Regions from separate parts of the Yersinia sp. 2541 StPb PI genome, predicted to be linked through region 2. Evidence: predicted binding sites of a transcription regulator. Region 2 holds the regulator's gene; each other region holds the start of a gene.

Region 1 (3,290 bases), 350 kb from region 2:
AAAAATTATTGGCGGCAGTGGCAGGTGTCCGAATAACACCAATGAGGGTAATAATAATGATGAAGCGCAATATTCTTGCAGTAGTAATCCCAGCATTGTTAGTAGCTGGCGCAGCTAATGCAGCAGAAATCTACAACAAAGACGGCAACAAACTTGATCTGTACGGTAAAGTTGATGCGCGTCACCAGTTCTCTGACAACGCTGGCCAAGACGGCGACGAAACTTATGTTCGTTTCGGCTTCAAAGGTGAAACCCAAATTACTGACCAACTGACCGGTTACGGCCAGTGGGAATACAACGTTCAGGCTAACCACGCTGAATCTCAAGGCGACAAAGGCAACAAAACCCGTCTGGGCTTTGCTGGTCTGAAATTTGCTGAGTTCGGTTCATTGGACTACGGCCGTAACTACGGCGTAATCTATGACGTCAACGCATGGACTGACATGCTGCCAGTGTTCGGTGGCGACTCTATCTCTAACTCTGATAACTACATGACTGGTCGTTCTACTGGTCTGGCTACTTATCGTAACACCAACTTCTTCGGTCTGGTTGATGGCCTGAACTTTGCTCTGCAATATCAAGGCAAAAACCAGAATGACCGTGCTGGTTCTATTGACCCAGTTACCGGTGTTTACACTGGTGCTAACCTGAAAGACCAGAATGGCGACGGTTTCGGTATCTCTTCAACTTATGATATCGGTTACGGTGTGAACTTTGGTGCTGGTTTCTCTTCTGCAAACCGCACTAACGAGCAAAAAGCATTCAGCACAGCTAACGGTGAAAAAGCTCAGGCATGGAACGTTGGCGCTAAATACGACGCTAACAACGTATACTTGGCTGTAATGTATGCTGAAACTCAGAACCTGACTCCATACGGTGATTTTAGCAATACTATTGCTAACAAAACTCGTGATATTGAAATCACTGCACAGTATCAGTTTGATTTCGGTCTGCGTCCTTCTTTAGGCTACGTACAGTCTAAAGGTAAAGACCTGGATTACGTAAACTACAACAACCACGACCTGGTTAAATATGTTTCTGTTGGTACTTACTACGCATTCAACAAAAACATGACTACCTATGTAGATTACAAAATCAACTTGCTGGATGAAGACAACTTCACCCGTGATAACAAGCTGAACACTGATGACGTTGTTGGTGTTGGCTTGGTATACCAGTTCTAAGTTAAACTTAATCACGCAGTTTATCTGCTGACATAAGTTGAAAAAAGACAGGGCTTCGGCTCTGTCTTTTTGTTTTTATCCTTAGTCAATAGAGGGATATTACGCTGTCGAATGCACTATTTTGCCGATTTTTCACCCTGAATTCCCCCGCCTCACAACATTCATTTCTTTTTATAGCAAACGGTTGGCAAAGGCTGCAACTGGCGCTACCCTGATAGTTCTGTTTGCTTAACGCTAAGCCATGGAAGCCTCTGACATGTTTGAAAAAATCACTGCTGCACCTGCTGACCCGATTTTGGGCCTGACCGATATTTTCCGCGCGGATGACCGCCCTCATAAAATCAATCTGGGGATTGGTGTCTACAAAGACGAAACCGGTAAAACGCCGGTGCTGACCAGCGTGAAGAAAGCTGAGCAGTATTTGCTGGAAAACGAAGTTACTAAAAACTATCTGGGTATTGATGGCCTGCCGGTTTTCGCCAGTTGCACGCAAAAACTGTTGTTCGGTGCCGACAGCGCTATTATTGCCGATAAGCGTGCGCGTACCGCTCAAACCCCAGGTGGTACCGGTGGGTTACGTATTGCTGCTGATTTTATCGCCCATCAGACCAGCGCTAAACGTGTCTGGGTCAGTAATCCTAGCTGGCCGAACCATAAAAATATCTTCGCCGCTGCCGGGCTTGAAGTGGTTGAGTATGCCTATTATGACGCTGCGAACCATTCACTGGACTTCGATGGGCTATTAAAAAGCCTCTCAGAAGCTCAGGCTGGCGACGTAGTGCTATTCCATGGCTGCTGCCATAACCCTACCGGTATCGACCCAACCGAAGCCCAATGGAGCCAATTAGCTGAGCTGTCAGTTGCCAAAGGTTGGCTGCCACTGTTTGACTTCGCCTACCAAGGTTTTGCCAAAGGTTTGGAGGAAGATGCTCAGGGGCTGCGTATTTTCGCTGCTAAACATCAGGAACTGATCGTTTGTAGCTCTTATTCGAAAAACTTTGGTTTGTATAATGAGCGTGTCGGGGCTTGCACCATTGTTGCCGCTAGCAGCGACGTGGCCGATATCGCCTTCAGCCAGGTTAAAGCCGTTATCCGTGCTAACTATTCCAACCCACCAGCCCATGGGGCGTCAGTGGTTGCCACCATCCTGAGCAACGCGACATTGCGCGCCATTTGGGAACAAGAACTGACCGATATGCGCCAGCGCATTCATCGTATGCGTCAGTTGTTTGTGAATACATTGCAGGAAAAAGGTGCGAAGCAGGACTTCAGCTTTATCATTAACCAGAATGGGATGTTTTCATTCAGTGGCCTGACTAAAGAGCAGGTTCTGCGCCTACGCAATGAGTTTGCTGTTTATGCTGTCAACTCTGGCCGAGTAAACGTTGCAGGTATGACACCTGATAACATGGCTCCGCTGTGTGAAGCTATCGTTGCTGTGCTGTGATTAGGCATCAATGACCTACCGTAAAAAGGGTGCATATGCACCCTTTTTATTTTGTTTCAAATGTCAGAATATGAGTCTTAATGGAACATATATTTGGCAAATTCGCTCATCGGCATGGGCCGCCCATACATATAGCCTTGCAGATAGTCGACGTTATGGGCCTGTAAATAGCGCATTTGAGTGTCGTTTTCGACTCCCTCTGCAATGGTCTGCAACCCCAGTCGGGTCGCGAGATCGATAACATTCCCGACAATGTGGCTCGACAATGCATCGGAACCAATCATGCCAACAAAACTTTGGTCAATTTTCAGAAAATCCACTTTAAAGTTCTGCAAATAAGTCAGACTTGAATGCCCGGTACCAAAATCGTCGATAGCAATAAATACCCCCAAAGCATGCAACTCGGCAAATAATCGGTCAGTAATCTCATCGGCAACGATTAATTTCCGTTCGGTTAATTCCAATGTGATATTGATTTTATTACCACCAAAGGCCTGAATAAAACGGCGGCAATCATCTACCAGACTCAGATCACGGCAATGGTTAGCACTGATATTAAAACCAAAGTGAAAACCTTCCGGTAACTGATTTACGTAAGGTGCAAAAGTGGTACTAACTTGCTGCATGATAGCGCGAGTCATCGGAACAATAAGTTCACT
Region 2 (3,290 bases):
CTGCACTTGTTATCCCCATGGCATAACGGTGATACAATCACCCATCAAACAGTATGGTTATATCTGTCATTCCTGTTGAAAGTTGTTAAGATTAATACCCACAACAAAAATACAACAATTAAGCTTTAACCGCTCTTCGCCACCTCACTGCCCGTGGCAATTGATGTGATTTGAGGAGCAAACACCCTGAGCAACCCCGAAAGGAGAGAGCGATGTCTTTTGAATTACCGGCATTACCCTATGCGCAAAATGCGCTAGAGCCCCACATCTCAGCTGAAACGCTGGAATACCACTACGGCAAGCATCACAACACCTATGTGGTTAATCTCAATAACTTGATTAAAGACACTGAGTTTGCGGGTAAGACGCTGGAAGAGATTGTAAAAACCGCTAATGGCGGGATCTTTAATAATGCGGCCCAAGTCTGGAACCACACCTTCTACTGGCACTGCCTGTCACCTAACGGCGGCGGCGAACCTACGGGCAAAGTTGCCGATGCCATTAATCAATCATTTGGTTCTTTTGCTGAATTTAAAGCACAATTTACTGATGCGGCAGTAAAAAACTTTGGTGCGGGCTGGACCTGGCTGGTTAAAAAAGCAGATGGCACACTGGCGATTGTCAGTACGTCTAATGCAGCAACTCCACTGACCACCAACGATAAACCAGTGTTAACCGTAGATGTGTGGGAACATGCTTACTATATTGATTACCGCAATGCGCGGCCAAAATACCTGGAAAACTTCTGGGCACTGGTTAACTGGTCTTTCGTTGAGAAAAATTTAGCCTGATACGGCAAGAAGAGTGACAACCCATCGTCGCATTACGCGTAAAAATAATTAAGGGCGGGATTAACCCGCCCTACTTATCACTTCACACCGGCAAGCGGTTTAATTAATTCATTACCGCCACGAAGCTAAAGACAATAATCATCGCCAGCGCACCAACAGTCGTAATCAGCGACATTTTCAGATTGGTATCCATAAAAACTCCTTAGCCGGTTAGTTTGTAGTAGGGAAAAGGCACATAGTTAGTGTGTTAAATTATTTTCCCACAGTTCAGAAAAAAAATCTTGTGCTCATTACGCACTTTATAACTTTGATTACCCCTTTCACTTTTCCTCCAGATCAGCCAAAATTCGCAGTTCATAACTGCATACCGACTAATAACGTCCAATAAATACTCTCAGACAATCAGCTGATTTAACTTCCCAGCCTAATATCGTGTTTTTGTCTGAGCGGTTTTCGGGTTATGCAGGCAAACGATTAACATAATACTTACCCTACTGTAACCGGTAAGCTTAGGAGTCATTCTTTTTATGGCAACGATTAAAGATGTGGCCAAACACGCGGGTGTGTCCACCACCACCGTTTCGCACGTTATCAACAAAACTCGTTTCGTCGCCGAGAATACCAAGGCTGCGGTGTGGGCTGCCATTAAAGAACTGCATTATTCACCCAGCGCTGTAGCCCGCAGTTTGAAAGTTAATCACACTAAATCAATTGGTTTACTGGCAACATCCAGCGAAGCGCCCTATTTTGCCGAAGTGATCGAAGCGGTCGAAAATAGTTGTTATAGCAAAGGTTATACCCTGATTTTATGTAATTCTCATAATAATCTGGACAAGCAAAAAGCTTATCTGGCGATGTTGGCACAAAAACGTGTCGATGGGTTGCTGGTGATGTGTTCAGAATATCCTGAGCAGCTACTCGGGATGTTGGAAGAATATCGCAATATCCCAATGGTCGTCATGGATTGGGGAACCGCACGGGGTGATTTTACTGACTCGATTATTGATAACGCTTTTGAAGGCGGCTATTTGGCGGGCCGTTACCTGATTGAGCGCGGTCATCGTGACATTGGGGCTATCCCCGGCCAGTTAGCCCGTAATACCGGTGGTGGCCGCCACCAGGGCTTCCTGAAAGCACTGGAAGAAGCAAATATTACCCTGCGTGATGAGTGGGTGGTCCAAGGGGATTTTGAACCGGAATCCGGTTATAAAGCGATGCATCAAATCCTGACACAAAAACATCGCCCAACGGCGGTGTTCTGTGGCGGCGATATTATGGCCATGGGCGCGATATGTGCTGCTGATGAGTTGGGCCTACGGGTACCACAAGATATTTCGGTGATCGGGTATGATAATGTGCGTAATGCGCGCTATTTCTCGCCGGCGCTAACCACTATTCACCAGCCCAAAGAGCGCTTGGGCGAAACGGCCTTTGCCATGTTACTTGACCGTATTGTCAGCAAACGTGAAGATTCGCAGACCATTGAGGTACACCCTAAACTGATTGAGCGCCGTTCTGTCGCTGATGGCCCGTTCCTCGATTATCGCCGTTAATCCTCTCCTGCCGGTAGTGTTTAGCTCTACCGGCGGCTAATCTTGCCTCATTAATCCTCAGTCATTGATTGATAACTCACTGTCATCTTTCAACCATTCGGTATTAAGTGTGACACTGTCACCTAGATATTCCAGCAGCCAGGCCAATGCTGGTGAATGGTTGTTCTGCTCCCAGGTCAAGCAACATGGACTATCGGGCAACGGTTCAGCCAGCGTCAGTGCCGCTAGCTTCCCTTGCTCAATCAACGGCGATACCATATGTGCCGGCACCATCCCGATGCACAATCCTGCACACAGGCAATCGATTCCCGTTGCCCAGTCCGGGGCGACCAATCGCTGCTGGTTTGCTAAAGTCCAGGTGTCACGTTTAGGTAAATTACGGGCGGTATCTTCCAGGCAAAGTGAGGGATAAGGCCGTAACTGATTATCGCTAAGTGGCTCGGTTAATTGGGCTAAAGGATGATCGACACTCACCACACAATGCCAGCTTAAAAAGCCCATATCGCGAAAGATGAACCGCCCACCGACCGGGATCGCGCGGGTCGCACCAATGGCCATTTCCGCCTGCCCATCCACCAGCGCATCCCACACACCGTTGAATACTTCATAGCGTACCCGCAGTTCAATATCAGGAAAATGTCGGTAAAAATCCAACACTAAACGGCGACTACGCTGTGGTTTAACAATTTTATCTATTACTATATTTAACTGCCCACGCCAACCATTCGCCACCTGTTGACACTGACGGCGTGTGTCATTCATTTTTTTGATAACATCTCGCGCATCTTTAATAAAAACCACGCCAGCTTCGGTTAATTCCACATCGCGATGACGTCGTTCAAACAACGGAACGGCCAACCACTCTTCCAACTGGCGCACCGTATAACTAATCGCAGACGGTACGCGGTGCAATTCTTGAGCAGCAGCACTGAAACTCCCAGTACGG
Region 3 (3,290 bases), 950 kb from region 2:
TGATCAGACTGCCAAGGAAACGGGAGATTAAACCGGCACCCAGCAAGATACCAATGGTTTCCGGTGGAATGCCTTCCCCTTGTAACCAGATGCCCCAAAAAGGCAGGAAAATGCCATAAGAAAAAAAATAGGTGAAATAGCTGAGCGACAGCCAACGTGTTGATTGCAATACCATGAATCCCTCCAGGCTCAGCCCGATACTGTGACAGAGGCCTCTTCCGCTGGCAACGTTGTAATTATGCAAACATACAGTTTGAGATGAGCTTCACATTTAAATAGGGTAATTTACAAAGTAACAACAGATTGCGCGGCCGCTATCGCATCGTTACATTCACGCTACAGATATCAATATCAGATATAAAAAAACCCGCATTCGCGGGTTTTCATTACAGCTTAACGATATCCAGCAATATTATGCGTAAACCGGTAAGCGGGCGCAGATAGCCAGTACTTTCTGTTTCACGCGCTCAATGGTTGCTTCATCGTTGATGTTATCCAACACATCACACATCCAGCCAGCCAGTTCGCGAGATTCCGCTTCTTTGAAGCCACGGCGGGTAATCGCTGGGCTACCGATACGCACGCCTGAAGTCACAAACGGACTTCTTGGATCATTAGGTACGCTGTTTTTGTTCACGGTAATATTCGCACGGCCCAAAGCGGCATCGGCGTCTTTACCGGTGATATCTTTATCCACCAGATCCAACAGGAACAGGTGGTTCTCAGTACCACCAGAAACCACTTTATAGCCGCGCTCCTGGAACACTGACACCATCGCTTTGGCATTGTTAACTACTTGTTGCTGGTAAATTTTGAACTCAGGCTCCATGGCTTCTTTCAATGCTACCGCTTTACCGGCAATAACATGCATCAATGGGCCACCCTGGTTACCAGGGAAAACAGAAGAGTTCAGTTTCTTGTACAGATCTTCATCACCGCCTTTCGCCAAGATCAGACCGCCACGTGGGCCAGCCAATGTTTTGTGCGTGGTCGTGGTAACGACATGTGCATGTGGAACTGGGTTAGGATAAACGCCAGCAGCAACCAGACCTGCTACGTGAGCCATATCGACAAAGAACCATGCGTCGATGCTATCAGCGATTTCACGCATTTTTGCCCAATCAACGATACCGGAATAAGCGGAGAAGCCACCGATAATCATTTTTGGTTTATGAATTTCGGCCTGACGCGCCAGATCTTCATAATCAATCTGACCAGATTCATCGATACCGTAAGGTACGATATTGTACAGTTTACCGGAGAAGTTAACCGGTGAGCCGTGGGTCAGGTGGCCGCCATGGGCCAGGTTCATCCCCAATACAGTATCACCGGGTTGCAGCAATGCAGAGTAAACAGAGACGTTTGCCTGAGAACCGGAATGTGGCTGAACGTTAGCGTAATCGGCACCGAACAACGCCTTAGCACGGTCAATGGCCAGTTGCTCAACAACGTCAACATACTCACAGCCACCGTAGTAACGTTTGCCTGGATAACCTTCAGCATATTTATTCGTCAACTGAGAACCTTGCGCCTGCATAACACGCGGGCTGGTGTAGTTCTCAGAGGCAATCAGCTCAATGTGCTCTTCCTGGCGCACCACTTCTTGCTCCATTGCACGCCATAAATCTGCATCATAATCGGCAATGTTCATTTCACGCTTTAACATCCGGCTCTCCTGACTTAGCTAACAAGTTATACCTAGTGGGCTACCCGTTTGGGTTCTAGCCCACAGTGTAAACTGTTTCCCCCCCGGTAAGATAGGTCTTGACAGAGGTTTTTACGCAAACGATTGGCTTCAGACTGCGTAAGGCTTTGACCTGTTCAGACTTCATCCAGTGCAACGGAATTATCCTCATATTCATCATGTGATTTTTTCACATTCTGTGAGCTGACACGTCAAGGTAATCCCTTATAAGTGGAATCTGCATTTACAAATTAGGGTGCAATCTATAAGATGCATTTAAAATACATGTATTGATTTACACACTATAATACCCAAAGTAATTAGCGTGACAGCGAGGCTCGTAGATGGGCCGAGTAACAAAACCGCTGTGACGCCGAGTACCACGGGAATAAGGAGCACACCATGCTAGATAACCAAACCATCGCTACCGTTCAGTCCACCATTCCGTTACTTGCAGCCACCGGCCCCAAACTCACTGCACATTTTTATGATCGCATGTTTGAGCACAACCCTGAGCTGAAGCACATTTTCAATATGAGTAATCAGTTTAATGGCGATCAGCGTGAAGCTCTGTTTAATGCGATTTGCGCCTATGCAGCCAATATCGATAATTTGGCTGCACTACTGCCCGCTGTTGAGCGTATTGCTCAGAAACATACCAGCCTGAATATTCAACCTGAGCACTATGCCATTGTCGGCCATCATCTGATCAGCACTCTGGATGAGATGTTATCCCCCGGCCAAGAAGTGTTAGATGCCTGGGGTAAGGCCTATGGTGTGTTGGCAGATGTTTTTATTCAGCGAGAAAGTCAGATTTATCAGCAGGGAGAGGCCAGCACCGGTGGCTGGCGGACCTTACGCCGTTTTCGTATCATTAAAAAAGAGATGCAGAGTGAGGTGATTTGCAGCTTTGTGTTAGCGCCGGAAGACGGTGGCCGGGTATTGGATTTCAAACCGGGGCAATATCTGGGGATTTATATTGAAGATGAACAACTTGAATATCAGGAAATCCGCCAATACTCACTCACTGCGGCACCCAATGGCAAGACTTACCGTATTGCGGTGAAACGCGAAGAACAAGGCACAGTTTCTAACTATTTACACCAGCAACTGCACGAAGGAGATAGTGTACGTATCGCTCCCCCTCGTGGCGATTTCTTTCTCGATATCTCACCAGAAACGCCTGTTGCATTGATTTCTGCCGGTGTCGGCCAGACGCCAATGTTAAGTATGCTCAATACCCTTCATGATAACCAACATGCAGCGCCGATACATTGGCTACATGCCGCTGAAAATGGCCGGGTACACGCGTTTGCCGATGAAGTCGCGACCCTTGCACAGAATATGCCGAATCTTAGCCGCCACGTGTGGTACCGCGAACCCACCGCTCAGGACCGTGCCGGTGATGATTATCACAGCCAAGGGCTGATGGATCTCAGTTCACATCAGTGGCTGGCGGCCGATCCCAATAGACATTATTATTTCTGTGGCCCGCTGGCATTTATGCAATATGCTGGCAGCCAGTTATTGGCGCAAGGGGTAGCATCCGCGCATATACATTATGAATGTTTCGGCCCACATAAAGTCATCTAACTATTGAATTTAT

What was found. The regulator PurR, encoded in region 2, represses purine synthesis genes. The targets are predictions, from matches to a motif close to CANGCAAACGTTTGCNTG.
Positions count from the first base shown of each region.
Region 1: V1953_RS07805 (amino acid aminotransferase) is a predicted target of PurR. The motif match lies at 1,358-1,375, and genes of this name have one in related genera.
Region 3: glyA (serine hydroxymethyltransferase) is a predicted target of PurR. The motif match lies at 1,779-1,796, and genes of this name have one in related genera.

Region 1 covers NZ_JAZGQB010000001.1:1,780,167-1,783,456, reverse strand. The annotation lists gene ompF (porin OmpF) at 60-1,184, shown strand; gene V1953_RS07805 (amino acid aminotransferase) at 1,441-2,631, shown strand; gene V1953_RS07800 (EAL domain-containing protein) at 2,709-3,290, opposite strand, start outside.
Region 2 covers NZ_JAZGQB010000001.1:2,129,899-2,133,188, reverse strand. The annotation lists gene sodB (superoxide dismutase [Fe]) at 213-791, shown strand; gene cydH (cytochrome bd-I oxidase subunit CydH) at 895-984, opposite strand; gene purR (HTH-type transcriptional repressor PurR) at 1,319-2,344, shown strand; gene punR (DNA-binding transcriptional activator PunR) at 2,402-3,290, opposite strand, start outside.
Region 3 covers NZ_JAZGQB010000001.1:1,184,159-1,187,448, reverse strand. The annotation lists gene V1953_RS05260 (3-phenylpropionate MFS transporter) at 1-175, opposite strand, end outside; gene glyA (serine hydroxymethyltransferase) at 413-1,666, opposite strand; partial or broken gene hmpA (NO-inducible flavohemoprotein) at 2,078-3,277, shown strand.